4 regions of the Mangrovibacter sp. MFB070 genome follow, and region 4 is predicted to be linked to each of the others. Evidence: predicted binding sites of a transcription regulator. Region 4 holds the regulator's gene; each other region holds the start of a gene.

Region 1 (4,218 bases), on a different contig from region 4:
CATTTTATGCGCCAGCTGATTTTGTTCAATTAGCTGAAATAGCAAAAAGAGCAGACAGTCTTGAGCATAAACAAACTGGCAGTAGACAGGTAACCAGGTAACAATGGTTTAAACAGGTTAGTTATTATGTGATATAAATTAACACGCATTATGAATCAAAATAATATATTTTGATTGTTAAAGATTATTTTTTGTCTGTGATGTGAACTGGAATTTGAAAACTCTCAATTCAATCCCGTTTTATTATGTTTAACGCTTATTTATGCCAGGATGGCCGCACGTTGTAGATAATTTCTAAGGATTAAGCTGTGAGTAAAATAGCGATGTTGCCCGCTCTGCTGGTGTTTGTGTTTACACCAGTCGTTTATGGAGCACATAACCCGCCACCGCCGCCACATCATAACGAACACCATGATAAGAACCACCATGATAATAATGGCCACCATAATGACAAACACCATCATGATAATGGTCATCACTATGGAAATGAGTCACATCATGATAACGGGCCACATCACGATAACGGACCACATCACGATAACGGACCACATCACGATAACGGACCACATCACGATAACGACTCACATCATGATAACGGGCCGCACGAAGGAAATCATGATGGCGGCCATACGACTCCGCCACCTCCACCGCCTCACCATTAACTGTGGCGGGGTAATAGCAACGGGCACAACAGTGTGCCCGTCATGTTTTCATCTGGTGGAACGCCAGGTTATGCCAGACCCGGCCTCATTACTCAGGACTGCCCTTCAGGCATAGCGGATGAGTGGTGTGAGGAAATCAGCCACTGGTTATCAACGTAGTCGTAAGTGAATGTATACCGAGCCTGAATGGTTGTGTTATCGCTAAAGGTAAAAGTATAAATACCGCTGTCAATTGCCGTATTGCAACCGAGGCGCACAGTGCGCTGGTTAATTTCCCCAACCGGCTTTTTTTCTAAAAAATGTTCAAAATAATCTACTCGCTGATCATTGGTGAGGCGAACCTGGTTTGAAACCGTTGGCAGTAAGACGGCATCGCGGGTATATAACGCAGCAACTTGCTGAGCATCACCAGTTTGTAATGCATTATTCCAGACAGTAAACCGTGCTTCTATTTCCGGAATGTCGCTATCCGTACACGTAATTTTTTCTGCTGCAATACTATTCATAGAGGCAATTAAACTAAACAGGGCAATTCCAGTGCGTAAAATCATTTATTCTTCTCTCCATATATAGGCAGGCAAGAGATTAAAGAATAACGTGTGGGGAATATACTGCCTTTACACATGTTTAAATGTGCGTGGTTGTATTTTTTATTGTCAGTTTTTTCGTGGGCTGTTTGCTGCAGGTAAATGTTTTTGCGTAACATTAAAAGAAAATATGCTGAAAAATAAATAATCGGCCTGCCAGTATATGCACAGGCCCGCCAGTTGGCGTAATCACAATCACCTGACGGTTCAACTTGTCCGGGCAATACTAACCCGAGTAGCTATAAGCCACCTGATGAGCCAGTAAACCTGAAAACGAGTTGAATCGTCAGGAATATACAGTGGAATAAAAAGGCAATAACGAATTGATTATTCCATGAAAAAGCCTGCGTGAATAGTATCTGGATAGCACAAAATGCAAAAATAATCTTTATTCCGTTTAAGAAATCGCATGCAGCATGAAATCACGCACTGAGGGTAACTGGCGAATAAAAATTAAACATTTACCAGTCTTCCCGCTATTTTATGGTGTTGGACAGGGAGGGCAGTGCGCCAGAAACACAGAAAAATCCGGTTTCGTTGCCAGCGAAGAGGAAACTGGCCTCATTGAATATTAAATGTGATATAAATCACATTAGCCTGCAATGGGCAATTAACTGATGATTTTGCATGAGAAACAGACTGTTATGGATAATAAACCGCGCCGCGACCTGGGCGGCAAACTGGCGTTATGTGCTTTCTGGATTTTTTGCCTTTATGCCCTGTGGGCTATTTTGCGTTATTTCTGGGTAGTCAGTGCTGTTCAGCCTGTTCCTGGTAACGTTCATGGTACATTTTCCGGCAAATTGCTGGATGCCCTGGCCGGGGGAATGGTATTGGGTGCCATTGCTCTGGTTTTGGGGGTTGTTGTCTGGTTTACCCGGCCAGCCAGTCACCGCTAGAATGTCACTTTAGTGTCATCATTGGCTGGCAACGTATAGCCACATGTGCAGCTCGGGAGTGAAAATGTTATTACAAGACTGGCAGTTACAGTTTGAACAATGGTTGTCGCAGCACGGGCCTCAGGATGATGCAGCCCATGACTTATCACATTTTCGCCGGGTCTGGTGCACAGCGCAAAAGATGTTGCGCCACCACGAAGGGAACGCACTGGTCGTGTTAACCGCATGTTATTTTCATGATGTGGTTAATTTGCCTAAAAACCACCCGGAACGCCATCTGGCATCCAGAATGGCCGCTGATAAAACCCGGCACATTCTGGCAACTTATTTTCCGGCTTTCCCGGCGGAGATCTATGATGCCGTCGCTCATGCAATAGCCGCGCACAGTTTCAGTGCCGGGATAGTGCCTCAAACAACAGAAGCCAAAATTGTGCAGGATGCAGACCGGCTGGAGTCCCTGGGGGCAATAGGACTTGCCCGTGTCTTCTATGTATCTGGTGCGCTGGGCAGGCCGTTATTCGATGCAGAAGACCCGATGGCTGAAGCCCGCGAGCTGGATGATACCCGCTTTGCATTAGACCATTTTCGCAAAAAACTTCTCGCACTCCCGGCTAAAATGCAAACTGAGACCGGGCGCAGCCTGGCGCGCCACAATGCCAATTTCCTGGTGGATTATATGGCAAAGTTATGTGCCGAACTGAATGGGGAATTGCTTGGCTTTGATGAGCACATTCGCCAGCAATTTACCTGTTAACCTCCTGCCCATATCTCGTCCAGGCAGTTCACGGCATAGCAGTGGGCTGCCTTTATTTTGCTGCGCCTTTTGCGTGATTTTTGTTACGGACATAAAATATTGGTTAATCTTCCACCAATGTTGGTAACAGCAGGAGTTTTTTTTGCGTAAATTGATTACAATCAATTTACATTTTCTGCTGCCTGATACCGTATACCCACTTTAATCAATAAAAATAATGTGGGCAAAAGGATGCAAGTCAATCGCAGAGGATTTTTTAAAGTCTGTGCAGGGGGAATGGCTGGCACCACCCTTGCCGCACTGGGGTTTACACCCGTTACTGCACATGCCAGCACTCGCGAATATAAACTGATTCGGGCCAAAGAAACCCGCAACAACTGCACTTACTGCTCAGTAGGTTGCGGCATGCTGATTTACAGCCTGGGTGATGGCGCGAAAAATGCCACCTCTTCAATATTCCATGTCGAGGGTGATCCAGACCACCCGGTCAGCCGCGGGTCTTTGTGCCCGAAAGGTGCCGGGGTGGTGGATTATATTCACAGCGACCAACGGCTCAAATACCCAGAATACCGCGCGCCAGGTAGTGACACCTGGCAACGTATTAGCTGGGAAGATGCAATCGATCGCATTGCACGCCTGATGAAAGCAGACCGCGATGCGAATTTCCAGGTAACGAACAGTTCAGGCGTAACAGTCAACCGCTGGCTGACCACCTCAATGTTTTGTTCTTCCGCTGCCAGCAATGAAACCGGGGTCCTGGACCAGAAGTTCTCACGGGCACTGGGAATGCTGGCTGTGGAAAACCAGGCGCGTTTGTGCCACGGGCCTACTGTATCAGCATTGGCGCCCAGCTTTGGTCGTGGGGCTATGACCAATAACTGGAACGATATCAAAAACGCCAATGTGGTATTGGTGATGGGCGGCAACCCGGCAGAAGCGCACCCGGTCGGTTTCAAATGGGTTGTGGAGGCCAAAAATCATAATAAGGCCACGGTGCTGGTGGTTGACCCGCGCTTCAACCGTACCGCGTCGGTTGCCGACCGCTACGCACCCATCCGCGCAGGCTCGGATGCGGCGTTCTTGCTCGGGGTGATTAATTATCTGCTCGGCCATGACGCAATTCACCATGACTATGTGAAAGCCTTTACCAATGCGGCATTGCTGGTGCGCGACGATTACGCCTTCAACGATGGTCTGTTCAGCGGTTTCGACGAAAAACACCACAAATACGACAAAACCAGTTGGGCTTACGCACTGGATGATGAAGGGATGGCGCAACGTGACGATTCGCTGCAAAACCCGCGGTGTGTGATTAA
Region 2 (4,218 bases), on a different contig from region 4:
TATGGTACTGGCCTGCCTGGTACAGTGGGAATCCCTGAAAGGAAAAGCGATTTACCGGGTACTGCTCATTTTGCCTTATGCGGTGCCATCGTTTATTTCTATTCTGATTTTCAAAGGGTTGTTCAACCAAAGTTTTGGTGAAATCAACATGATGCTGAGTGCGCTGTTTGGCATCAAACCCGCCTGGTTCAGCGACCCGACGACCGCCCGCAGCATGATTATCATCGTCAATACCTGGCTGGGTTACCCCTACATGATGATCTTGTGCATGGGGCTGCTGAAAGCAATTCCGGAAGATTTATATGAAGCATCGGCGATGGATGGCGCGGGCCCGTTCCAGAACTTCTTCCGCATTACACTGCCTTTGCTGATTAAGCCACTGACACCACTGATGATTGCCAGTTTCGCGTTTAACTTTAACAACTTTGTTCTGATTCAGTTGTTAACCAACGGCGGCCCGGACCGGCTCGGCACTACCACACCGGCAGGTTATACCGACTTACTGGTGAGCTACACCTACCGTATCGCCTTTGAAGGCGGCGGCGGGCAGGACTTCGGCCTGGCGGCAGCCATCGCCACAATTATATTCCTGCTGGTTGGCGCACTGGCTGTCGTGAACCTGAAAGCCACCCGCATGAAGTTTGATTAAGGAGGAATCATCATGGCTATGGTGCAACCCAAATCGCAAAAATTACGCTTGCTGACCACTCACTTACTGTTGCTGTTGTTTATTGCGGCCATCATGTTCCCGCTGTTAATGGTGGTGGCGATCTCTCTGCGCTCCGGTAACTTCGCAACTGGCAGCCTGATCCCCGATCAAATTTCCTGGGAACACTGGAAACTGGCGCTGGGGTTCAGTGTGGAACATGCCGACGGGCGTGTCACACCGCCCCCGTTCCCGGTGCTGTTGTGGCTGTGGAACTCAGTCAAAATCGCCGGTATTACCGCGATTGGGATTGTGGCGTTGTCCACTACCTGCGCTTACGCTTTCGCGCGGATGCGTTTCCCAGGCAAAGCCACCCTGCTTAAAGGGATGCTGATTTTCCAGATGTTCCCGGCAGTGCTGTCACTGGTTGCGTTATATGCATTGTTCGACCGCCTCGGCCAGTACATTCCGTTTATTGGCCTGAATACCCATGGCGGGGTGATTTTTGCCTACCTCGGCGGTATTGCACTGCACGTCTGGACGATTAAAGGCTATTTCGAAACGATTGATGGCTCGCTGGAAGAAGCGGCGGCACTGGATGGCGCCAGCCCGTGGCAGGCTTTCCGCCTGGTGTTGCTACCGTTATCGGTGCCAATTCTGGCGGTGGTCTTTATTCTGTCGTTCATTGCCGCAATTACCGAAGTGCCGGTTGCTTCACTGCTGCTACGTGATGTAAACAGCTACACCCTGGCCGTAGGTATGCAGCAATACCTTAACCCGCAGAACTACTTGTGGGGCGACTTTGCCGCTGCCGCAGTGTTGTCCGCGATACCGATTACTGTTGTGTTCCTGCTGGCGCAGCGCTGGCTGGTTAACGGCCTCACCGCTGGCGGTGTTAAAGGCTAACCTTGTTCCACCCCCGCGCGAACCTGCCTGTACGCGCGGGATGTAATGCCACTGCAAACCCTCATTATTAAGCCAACTTGTCTCTGTCTTTGGCGGCCTGAAGAGCCGCCACTTTTTTTGTGCATCACGCACATTTATTCCCGCCGCAGCCTGCTACTGTTGCATAGCCATAGCGTAATAACTAACAGCAGAATAGCGGCTGAGTAGATAAGGACATCGATTGGGGATTTATGGTCGATGATTATCAGGCGCACAATCGCCGTAATACCGATATAAACAAAGTAACGTAACGGGAAATGAAATCCCGACTGAAAGTACTTCACAATCAGGGCGATAAATTCGAAGTAAAGGAAGTAAACCACCAGGCCTTCAATCAGCAGGTATTTACTGGCCTGCTCATTCGGGGTGAACAGCACATCAGCAAGATGCAGGGTTTCTTTACCGAGAAAAATGACCAGTATTAACCCAAGGCAGGTCAGTCCCAGGTTGAGAATGGTTTGCAAAATTGTCGAAATCAATTCGACACGGGCGCGCGCTAATGACGTCATAACAGACTCCACTGAATTGCGGTCTCTGGCCTGTTATACGGCAAAAATGTGATCCAGATCCATATTTTTTTCTTTAGCATAGTGTGCTATCCATACGTGAATCTGTTCATGCGGAGTGATACCGATACCAACCGGAGGTCTCTATGATTCGCATTGCCTGTTTACACACGGCACCCGGTAATGAAGCGTTATTTGAACAGGCGGCACAGGATACGGGCCTGCCCGCGGGGTGTTTAAAACACACGGTGATGCCGCAACTGTTGCGCACGGCGGAAGCCAGTGGCGGGTTAACCTCAGCACTGGAAGATGATGTAATCCGGGTGCTTCTGGCACTAAGCCATCACGCCGACGCAGTACTGCTGACCTGCTCAACGCTTGGCCCGGCGGTAGACAAACTCAACCAGCGTTCACCCGTCAGCATTCCGGTGTTGCGCGTTGACCGGGCACTGGCGCAAGCAGCAATGGCCCAGGGTAAGCGCACGGTGGTGTTGTGTACCACCCAAACAACGGTTGAACCTACCCGGGTACTGTTCGAACTGGCACGCCAGCAACCTGAACAGGTAATGGAAACCCGGCTGATTCCCGGTGCCTGGGATGCTTTTTTACAGGGTGACCAAATCCTGTACCACGAGCGGATTATTGCTGCCGTACAACGGGCTCTGACAGAGGGTGCCGAGTGTGTTGCACTGGCGCAGGCATCCATGAGCAGTGTCAGTAAATATTTGCCAGCCTGCTCCCCGGTACTGACCAGCCCACATCTGGCGCTGGAACAGCTAAAAACACAGCTTCTGGAGTGACACAGCATTTTTCCTGTTTGCTGGTGTGTATTATCTTATTGTAACTATGAAAACATTCACATTTCGCACAGCGCAGGAAGGCGATGCTTTCCTGCTTCACCAACTGGGCACCGAAAGTTATCAGCACCACTTTGCTCACTTGTGGAATAACCCACAAGAGATGCAGGCATTCATGCATAAATCCTTTGATCCTGCCGCGATTCGCGAGCGGATGGGCACGCCCGGTAACCAGTGGCTGGTTGCCGAAGCAGGCAAACCAGTCGGTTTTGCCGAACTGACCTGGCATGAACGGTTAGCACACCCCTCGCCTCAGGGCGCGTTTCTGAACAAAATCTATTTGCTGCCGGGGCTTACCGGGCAAGGACTGGGGCAGGCTTTTTTTGGCGAGATAATCACCCAGGCAATGGCTCATGGGGAAACATCGTTGTGGCTGGAGGTGCTTGCAGAAAATCATGGCGCCCGGCGTTTTTACATGCGCCAGGGGATGCATGTTATGAAGAAGCTGGTGTTTCAAAGTGCAACGCAAACCAGTGATATTTTACTGATGGCGATGTCACTTCCCCGGCCAGGAACTGCACCGGGGAAGCCTCAGGTTAACGGAAGTTAACGCTGCGGTCGCTGGTCATGCTGTAGAGGTCAAATTTACGGCCCAGCATCTGCCCACCATCACGTGTAAGCGGCGACCAACTGACTTGCGCGCGGCTGCGTGTCGGGTAGGCGCTGAACAGATCCATCGGTACAGAGATATACACCCCTTTGGTGAAATCCCCTTCGCCGTATTCGTCTGGCGACACATTGGTGATAGTGGCGTAAGTCCCAACCACAATCCCGCTGTCGAAGTGTTTCGACACTTCCAGCGTCGCGCCCTTGTCGCCTGCCAGATACTGCCCGACACTCAGCTTCATCAACACATCTGGTGCAAATGACGGATTCCAGTATGCCGTAACATGGCCGGTTTTCACGCTGTAATCAGTGAATTTCATCATGTCTGTTGGGCTGGTCCAGTCGCGCTGTTTCACGTAGTTAGCATTGACACCTAACGCCCAGTCGCTGTCCAGTGGGCGCCATAACACTTCGGTCCCGACCCCGCCAAACATGGTTTCCAGGTAACCACCATATACCTGGCCGTAAAAACCATTCCCCAGATACTGGAAGTAGTTCGCCTGCAGGTTATTGATGTAGTAGTTGTTTTCCACATATTCACGCACACGAGTACGAACACGCGGTAACACAGAGTCGCTACTGGTGTAATTAAATTTGCTGTAGTTGTTGGTCAGGTTCACGAACAGGCTGCCGGTAGTTAATAAATGGTCGGTCAGCC
Region 3 (4,218 bases), on a different contig from region 4:
AAGGGCACCCATATCGACCGAGAGTGATTTACTTAAGTCTCCCGGTGTAATGGCCACTTCACAGAAGATGGAGCACAGCACTTTAAATTGCGGTGCAGTCACATCCTGCGGGGAGAGATACTCTGTTAACAGACGGTCTTTCTTTTGATTCACCAGGTGGATCAGACGGCCCAGCGGGATGATTTCATTGAACAGATCGCATGTCGTTTTCACATTCATTGCCCAGGCAAATAGATTAATCACGCGAGATACTATTGCCCAGGCAAGGATAAGTCAATCATATGGCGATCTGGATCACACAAAGTGCTAAAACGCTTAGTCTGATAAAAATATACATGAGTAACAATCATGGGCGAATGCTGTTATTAGCAGCGTATGTGAGCTAGCATTTATCTCTGATTTCATTAGATTAATCGCAAAGCATCAGATGGATAAAGGAACACAGAATGCTCGAACTCGTTAAAGCAGTCGGTATTGGGCTGGTCGTGTTATTGCCTTTGGCAAACCCTCTCACCACGGTAGCGCTGTTCCTTGGGCTGAGCGGGAATATGAATACCCAGGAGCGCCATCGCCAGTCACGCCAGGCCTCAATTAACGTATTTATCATTATGATGGTGGCCTGGTATGCCGGGCAGGTGGTGATGAATACGTTTGGTATTTCGATTCCCGGGTTACGTATTGCAGGTGGGTTGATTGTGGCGTTTATTGGCTTTCGTATGCTGTTTCCGAAAGAAAAGCCTCACGAAATTCCCGAGGCCAAATCCAAATCGGAGGAGCTGGCAAGAGACTCCGGGGCAAATATTGCGTTTGTGCCGCTTGCTATGCCTTCTACTGCCGGGCCCGGGACAATCGCCATGATAATCAGTACGGCATCTACTGTGCACCACACCACGGAGTTTCCCCACTGGGTGCTGGTGGTGGGGCCGCCAGTAACGTTTTTGTGTGTCAGCCTGATTCTGTGGGGCTGCCTGCGGGGCTCGGGTGCGGTGATGCGTATTGTGGGTAAAGGGGGAATTGATGCGATTTCCCGTGTTATGGGCTTTCTGTTGGTATGTATGGGCGTTCAGTTCGTGATTAATGGTGTTCTGGATATCATTCAGCATTATCCGGGGCACGTTTGATTACCAGCTCCAAATAAAACGCCCTGTTAAGCAGGGCGTTTTTACTTTCAGCGTTAAGCTACCAGGGCATTAATGGCTCGGCTGGTGCTCCAGGCTTTGCGGCCAGCGGCGGAAAATAACTACCGACCACACCAGCGCGGCAATGGCTGGTAGCGCACCCAGGTAGCCAATAGCCGACATAGACAAATGCAGGCTTATCTGGTTGCCAAGCAGTGCACCAGCACCAATACCAATATTGAAGATCCCGGAGAACAAGGACATTGCCACATCGGTGGCATCAGGTGCCAGCGCCAGAACTTTAACCTGCATACCCAGGCCGATAATCATAAAGGCGATGCCCCAGAACAGGCTCAGGATGATAAGCGCATTTGATGAAACGGATGCAGGCATCAGCAAGGCCAGGCAGCACACCAAAACCCCGATGGCGCTACTGACCAGGCCTGATGCATGCAGATTGCCAAGTTTGCTGAAAATGATACTGCCGATGATCCCGGCACCACCAAGAATCAACAACAACACAGTGGCGAAATTGGCGCTGAAGCCTGCAACTGTTTGTACAAAAGGCTCAATATAGCTGTAGGCCGTGTAATGTGCGGTAACCACAACCACAGTAAGAACATAAATGCTGACCAGCGCCGGGCGGCGGAACAAAACGGGCAGGCTTTTTAATGAGCCTGAATGCTCACTGGGCATACGTGGTAACAGTTTCATCAGGCACACCAGTGTAACTAACGCGCCAACGCCAATGGCAAAAAAAGTGGTTCGCCAGCTGAAGTACTGGCCAATGACGCGGCCGAGTGGCAACCCCAGTACCATGGCTAATGCGGTGCCGGTTGCCAGAAAGCTTAATGCCTGAGCCCGTTTCCCCGCAGGTGCCAGACGAATCGCCAGGGACGCCGTTATGGACCAGAAAATGGCATGAGCAAACGCGACACCAATACGGCTAATCACCAGCACGGTAAAGTTCCATGCCAGGAAAGAAAGCGCGTGGCTGGCAATAAACAGCAAGAAGATACCAATCAGTAACTTTTTGCGCTCCATCTGGCTGGTTAACAGCATAAAGGGCAACGACATCAGCCCGACTACCCAGGCATAAATTGTCAGCATTATCCCCACCTGAGCGGTGCTCATATTGAAGCTTTCGGCAATATCCGATAACAACCCAACAGGGACAAATTCAGTGGTATTAAAGATAAACGCGGCAATAGCGAGGGTCAGCACCCGTAGCCATGCAACACGGCGGGAAACAGTCATGGATGTGTTCATTGTTTGAGTCTGCGCAGGTGGTCCAATCAACGATGGGGCGATGATAAAACCAACAACGCAGGCGTACAAGCAGAATTGTGAGCTACATCTCTTTTTTACATTTCAATACAAGTGGGTTATCACACAATGGAACTGCCGGGGTTGCTATGTACCCGGCAGCCCTGGCAACTACTGCGGCAGGCGGGCTATGTTTGCCTGAATAATATGGGCGGCTGCGTCAAACTTAGCCTGTTCCTCTTCAGCCAGTTGCAGCTCAATAATTTGTTGCACGCCACTTTGTGCCAGTACGGCCGGAACACCAATGGCGATGCCAGTTTTTCCGTATTCCCCATCCAGTACACAGGAAATCGCCAGAGCCCGGTGGCTCCCGGTAAAAATATTCCGGCAGATTTCGGTAATGGTGCCGGCAATACCAAATTCGGTACAGCCTTTACCCGCATAAATTTCAAACCCCAGTTTACGCACTTTTTCGGCAATGGCGTTTGTGTCCAGCTCCGTGCCAGTACGGCGTTTCCACACATCGCCCACCGGCGAACCGTAAACAGAAGAATGCGACCAGACAGGAAACTGTGCGTCGCCATGTTCACCCAGGATGAAAGCATCAATACTCTGCGGGCCAATATCCAGCGCCTGAGCCAGAGTGCGGCGTAACCTGGTGGTATCGAGCCACACACCTGTGCCAATGACTTGCTGGCGGGGTAACCCGGATAACTGCCACACCTGCCAGGTAATAATATCGCAGGGGTTTGTGGCAATCAGGAAAATGCCGTTAAAACCATTGGACATCATTTCGGGAACTAACTGCTTCATAATACGGGCAGTATTGGTCAGTTCATCAAGCCGGGTTTGCCCGGGCTTGAGCGGCCCACCGGAAACGGTGATGACGGCGATATCCACATCAGCGCAATCGCTGGCATCGCGTTGGGTAATGGTCATCATACCGGGCATATACGCGGCGGCGTCGGACAAATCCTGGCAATGGGCTTCAGCCCGGGTTTTATTCAGGTCAACCAGAACCAGTTCTTCACAAATATTCTGGTTGAGCAACGCCCAGGCAGCGGCAGTGCCAACATTACCTGCGCCAATAATCATTACCTTACGGGGTTTGGTATTCATGTGAGTTCCGCAGAATTTAAACATTCAGCGCTACGTTACACCGCGCCTGGTGTGGCTAAAAATTATTTTTGCTTATCATGAAGGGCCCAGCAGGTTAAGCAATGCGCGCAATTGCGGAGTCAGGCTGTCTTTACGCCAGATTAGCGCTGTTTCGCGCCAGCGCCAGGCTTCACCCACCGGCCAGATATTCACCTGATGCGCACCCGGCATAATGGCCAGCATTGCTCTGGGGATCATAGCCAGGCCTGCACCGGCAATCACGCAGGCCAGGATCCCATGCCATGATTCCATTTCGTAGATATGCCCCGGACGGGCGTTATCAGCCTGAAACCAGGATTCGAAATGATGGCGGTATGAACAGTTGGCCTTGAATGCATACAAACTGGCACCATCCACCTCGCGGGCCCGGTGAACTGGGGGATGGCTCCCGGGGGCAATAATCACCATCTCTTCATTACACAATGGACGGTACTCAAGGGCCGGGTTTTTAAAAGGGACGTCGGTGAATGCCGCCGCTAACCTGCCATTGAGCACTGACTCAATCATGTCGCCGGAAGGGCCTGTGGTGAGCGTCAGTTGTACCGAGGGATAACGCTGGTTAAAACGCGCCAGAAGTTCCGGAATGCGAATGGCCGCGGTACTCTCCAGCGATCCCAGCGGTAACAGACCTGATGGCACATCCCCCGTTACGGAAAAGCGCGCTTCATTCGCCAGC
Region 4 (4,218 bases):
AAATAATCGCTTTTCATAATGCTTTTCATGGACGTTCTTTATTCACTGTTTCTGTGGGGGGGCAGCCTAAATATTCAGATGGCTTTGGCCCGAAACCGGCAGATATCGTTCATGTGCCTTTTAATGATTTACATGCGGTGAAAGCCGTTATGGATGACCACACCTGTGCTGTTGTGGTGGAACCTATTCAGGGAGAAGGCGGCGTGATGGCGGCCACTCCTGAGTTCCTGAAAGGCCTGCGTGAGCTGTGTGACGAATATAAAGCCCTGCTGGTGTTTGATGAAGTTCAGTGTGGTATGGGCCGTGCTGGTAAGCTGTTTGCTTACATGCACTATAATGTGACTCCCGATATTTTGACCAGTGCTAAAGCGATTGGCGGTGGGTTCCCAATTAGTGCGATGCTGACAACAGAAGAGATTGCATCGGCATTCCATGTTGGCTCACATGGCTCGACCTACGGCGGTAACCCACTGGCGTGTGCGGTGGCAGGTGCTGCTTTCGATATTATCAATACGCCGGAAGTTCTGGATGGTGTTATGGCGAAACGCGAGTTGTTCGTAAAACACCTGAAGCAGATTAATGAACAGTACGCTGTTTTCAGTGATATCCGGGGAATGGGGTTACTGATTGGTGCCGAATTGAGTGCCGCATACAAAGGGCGGGCGCGTGATGTACTGAATGCGGCCGCAGCGAATGGTTTGATGATCCTCAATGCCGGGCCGGATGTAGTCCGTCTGGCTCCGTCTTTGGTTATTGATTATAAAGATATTGAAGAGGGTATGGCTCGTTTTGCCGATGCAATAAAAGCGGTGGTTAAAGGGCTGTAACTGCACTCATGCACTCTCTGTATGCACTTAACTGATGGTGCCGGGGTTCAAGGACAGCAATAAAAAGCCGGGTAACCCCGGCTTTTTACTTTTGAAGCAGAGTGTTCCATTCATCAAGATTAGTACAGGGCTTTACCTGAACTGTCTTTTACATTGGCTTTCCATGCAGCACGAATCTGTTCAGTAACGCTTGCAGGCAGTGGAGCGTAATCCAGGTTACCAGCGATAGCGTTGCCATTTTTGTAAGCCCAGTCAAAGAACTTCAGCACTTCGGCACCTTTCTCTGCATTTTCCTGCTTTTTGTAGACCAGGATAAAAGTAGTAGAAGAGATTGGCCATGCATCTGCACCTTTCTGATAAGTCAGGTCCTGAGCAAAGGTTTTACTCCAGTCGGCTTCTTTTGCGCTGTTACTGAAGCTTTTTTGGGTCGGCTCGATTGCTTTACCGTCAGCATCAAACAACTTAGTCCAGGTCAGGTTGTTCTGTTTTGCGTAGGCATATTCAACATAACCAATAGAACCCGGCAGACGCTGTACGAATGCAGCCACGCCATCGTTCCCTTTGCCGCCCAGGCCAGTTGGCCATTTAACGGTGGTGCCTTTACCAACCTGGCTTGCCCAGTCCGGGCTTACTTTGGACAGGTAGCTGGTGAAGACGAAAGAGGTGCCTGAACCGTCTGCACGGCGAACCACATTGATGTTGGTATCCGGCAATTTGGCATTCGGGTTCAGCTTAGTGATTGCCGGGTCATTCCATTTCTTGATTTTACCCAGGTAGATATCACCCAGTGTTTTGCCATCCAGAGTCAGTTCACCTGATTTAATACCCGGGATATTAACGGCCAGAACCACGCCACCAATCACGGTCGGGAACTGGAACAAGCCATTTTTTTCCAGATCAGCATCGCTCATTGGCGCATCAGATGCACCAAAATCGACGGTTTTTGCAATGATTTGTTTGATACCACCTGAAGAACCAATTCCCTGGTAGTTTACCTGAGAACCTGTTTTCTGCTGATATTCTGCAGCCCATTTTGCATAAACCGGCGCTGGGAACGTACCACCGGCACCTGTCAGGTTAGTGGCTGCAAATGCAGTTGTGGTGGACAGAGTCAGAGCGGCGATTACAAGACGGGCTGAAGAGCTAAGCATTGCCATAATTTCTCCCGGAAAAGGTTAGATCAAAAATAATTTTTTAATCGCTGTGTTTTCAGTACCCGGGAAGAATAAGGCGAATTTGTGACAGTTTTGTGTCATTCGTGAACAATTTTCAGAATTTGTTCGGTAAAGCCGAAGGGATATTGGGTTGAGCAAAACAAAAAGGCACGCTCTGGAGCGTGCCTCAATGTGTGATGAAATACAGTAAAATTAACGAGTACCGTATACCACAATGGTTTTACCGTGAGCGGAAATCAGGTTTTGATCTTCCAGCATTTTTAAAATACGGCCCACAGTTTCACGGGAACAGCCAACAATTTGGCCAATTTCCTGACGGGTAATTTTGATTTGCATGCCATCCGGGTGGGTCATTGCATCAGGTTGTTTCGCCAGGTTAAGCAAAGTCTGTGCAATTCGGCCGGTTACATCAAGGAATGCCAGGTTCCCTACTTTTTCAGAAGTGACCTGTAAACGACGTGCCATCTGGGATGAAAGGCGCATCAGAATGTCCGGGTTTACCTGGATCAACTGGCGAAATTTTTTGTATGAAATTTCGGCTACTTCACAGGCTGTTTTTGCACGAACCCAGGCGCTACGCTCCTGGCCTTCTTCAAACAGCCCCAGTTCGCCAATAAAATCGCCTTGATTAAGATAAGAAAGGATCATCTCCTTGCCTTCTTCATCCTTGATAAGCACGGCCACAGAGCCTTTTACGATGTAATACAGCGTTTCTGCTTTCTCGCCCTGATGGATCAGGGTGCTCTTGGATGGATACTTATGAATGTGGCAATGTGACAAGAACCATTCGAGAGTCGGGTCTGTTTGGGGTTTGCCAAGCACCATGCGCGGTTATCCTCTATTATAAACTTGCTCAAAGACAGGGTAGGGCCCTGTTGGCGTTACAACATTAAATCGCCCCATTCCTGAAGCGAGCCATGAGTCGTTTGGTCTGTAATCGCTTTTTCCTCTGTAACAGGTATGACGTCACTGTCAGTCTGTTACATCTTGTTTGTTTTAGCACAGGTTTCCTGAAGTGTCTTCTATTGTCTCGTTTCAGCATGACCTGTGTCGCCTTCCATTGCCTGTTTTGTTAATGCCGCGTAATCTGTTGCGATAACACTTTAGTTGGGAGTAATGAGTATGCAGGCGCGAGTTAAATGGGTTGAAGGTTTAACATTTTTGGGTGAATCCGCCTCAGGCCACCAGGTCCTGATGGATGGTAACTCCGGTGATAAAGCGCCAAGTCCAATGGAAATGGTGCTAATGGCTGCCGGTGGATGCAGTGCCATTGATGTTGTCTCTATTTTACAAAAAGGCCGCCATAATGTGACTGATTGTGAGGTCAAACTGACATCTGAACGCCGGGAAGAAGCGCCGCGTTTGTTTACCACTATCAATTTGCACTTCATCGTTACAGGGAAAGATCTGAAAGATAATGCCGTGGCTCGCGCGGTGGATTTGTCTGCGGAAAAATATTGCTCTGTTGCGTTAATGCTTGGCAAAGCAGCCACCATCACGCACTCATGGGAAGTGGTTGAAGGCTAAGTTTTCATGGCGGGGGCTGTACTTTGCAGCGCCCGCCCGTTCTGTGCCTGTATCAGGCCCCCGCGATTTTTTTCCCTTCAGCCAGGCGTTTGACCAGTGGCGTCATGATTAACTCCATCGCCAGGCCCATCTTCCCACCCGGGACAACTAGTGTATTGATATGAGAAATAAATGACCCTTGCAGCATTGCCAAAAGCCATGGGAAATCGATATCTTCCAGCCCGCGGAAATGAATAACGACAAAACTTTCATCCAGAGAAGGAATCGCTTTGGCTGCAAAGGGGTTGGACGTATCCACGGTAGGCACTCGCTGGAAGTTAAGGTGAGTACGTGAAAACTGGGGTGTAATGTAATTGATGTAATCTTCCATTGAGCGCACCACTGAATCCATCACGGCTTCCCGGGAATGGCCGCGTTCACTGGTGTCCCTTACCAGCTTTTGAATCCACTCGAGGTTAACGATAGGTACCACGCCGACCAGGAGATCAACGTGTTGAGCGACATCACACTCCTGAGTTACCACGCCGCCGTGCAGCCCTTCATAAAACAATACATCTGTGGGTTCAGGCAGCGGTTGCCAGGGGGTAAAGGTACCAGGCACCTGATTCCAGGGAACGGCTTCATCGTAAGTGTGCAGATATTTGCGAGACTGGCCGTTACCCTGCTCGCCGTATTGCCTGAATGTGCGC

Evidence for each region. The regulator CRP, encoded in region 4, controls carbon source genes, mostly activating them, when cyclic AMP is high. The targets are predictions, from matches to a motif close to ATGTGANNNNNNTCACAT.
Region 1: a site for CRP is predicted at 1,825-1,842, ahead of drpB (cell division protein DrpB). Genes of this name have one in related genera too.
Region 2: a site for CRP is predicted at 2,147-2,164, ahead of psiE (phosphate-starvation-inducible protein PsiE). Genes of this name have one in related genera too.
Region 3: a site for CRP is predicted at 2,463-2,480, ahead of DT73_RS19095 (sugar transporter). Genes of this name have one in related genera too.

Annotation. Positions count from the first base shown of each region.
Region 1 is NZ_JJMI01000001.1:11,809-16,026, forward strand. Features, by position in the region: gene DT73_RS00070 (DUF4056 domain-containing protein) at 1-101, shown strand, start outside; gene DT73_RS00075 (hypothetical protein) at 352-642, opposite strand; gene DT73_RS00080 (SgcJ/EcaC family oxidoreductase) at 755-1,213, opposite strand; gene drpB (cell division protein DrpB) at 1,894-2,148, shown strand; gene DT73_RS00095 (phosphohydrolase) at 2,213-2,902, shown strand; gene fdnG (formate dehydrogenase-N subunit alpha) at 3,134-4,218, shown strand, end outside.
Region 2 is NZ_JJMI01000003.1:29,944-34,161, reverse strand. Features, by position in the region: gene malF (maltose ABC transporter permease MalF) at 1-649, shown strand, start outside; gene malG (maltose ABC transporter permease MalG) at 662-1,552, shown strand; gene psiE (phosphate-starvation-inducible protein PsiE) at 1,687-2,100, opposite strand; gene DT73_RS01620 (aspartate/glutamate racemase family protein) at 2,244-2,897, shown strand; gene DT73_RS01615 (GNAT family N-acetyltransferase) at 2,944-3,504, shown strand; gene DT73_RS01610 (YjbH domain-containing protein) at 3,491-4,218, opposite strand, start outside.
Region 3 is NZ_JJMI01000039.1:189,430-193,647, reverse strand. Features, by position in the region: gene marR (multiple antibiotic resistance transcriptional regulator MarR) at 1-213, opposite strand, end outside; gene DT73_RS19100 (MarC family NAAT transporter) at 447-1,121, shown strand; gene DT73_RS19095 (sugar transporter) at 1,191-2,387, opposite strand; gene DT73_RS19090 (L-lactate dehydrogenase) at 2,556-3,503, opposite strand; gene DT73_RS19085 (LysR family transcriptional regulator) at 3,579-4,218, opposite strand, start outside.
Region 4 is NZ_JJMI01000028.1:17,433-21,650, reverse strand. Features, by position in the region: gene DT73_RS15505 (aspartate aminotransferase family protein) at 1-827, shown strand, start outside; gene pstS (phosphate ABC transporter substrate-binding protein PstS) at 947-1,984, opposite strand; gene crp (cAMP-activated global transcriptional regulator CRP) at 2,195-2,827, opposite strand; gene DT73_RS15490 (OsmC family protein) at 3,125-3,529, shown strand; gene DT73_RS15485 (phosphoribulokinase) at 3,582-4,218, opposite strand, start outside.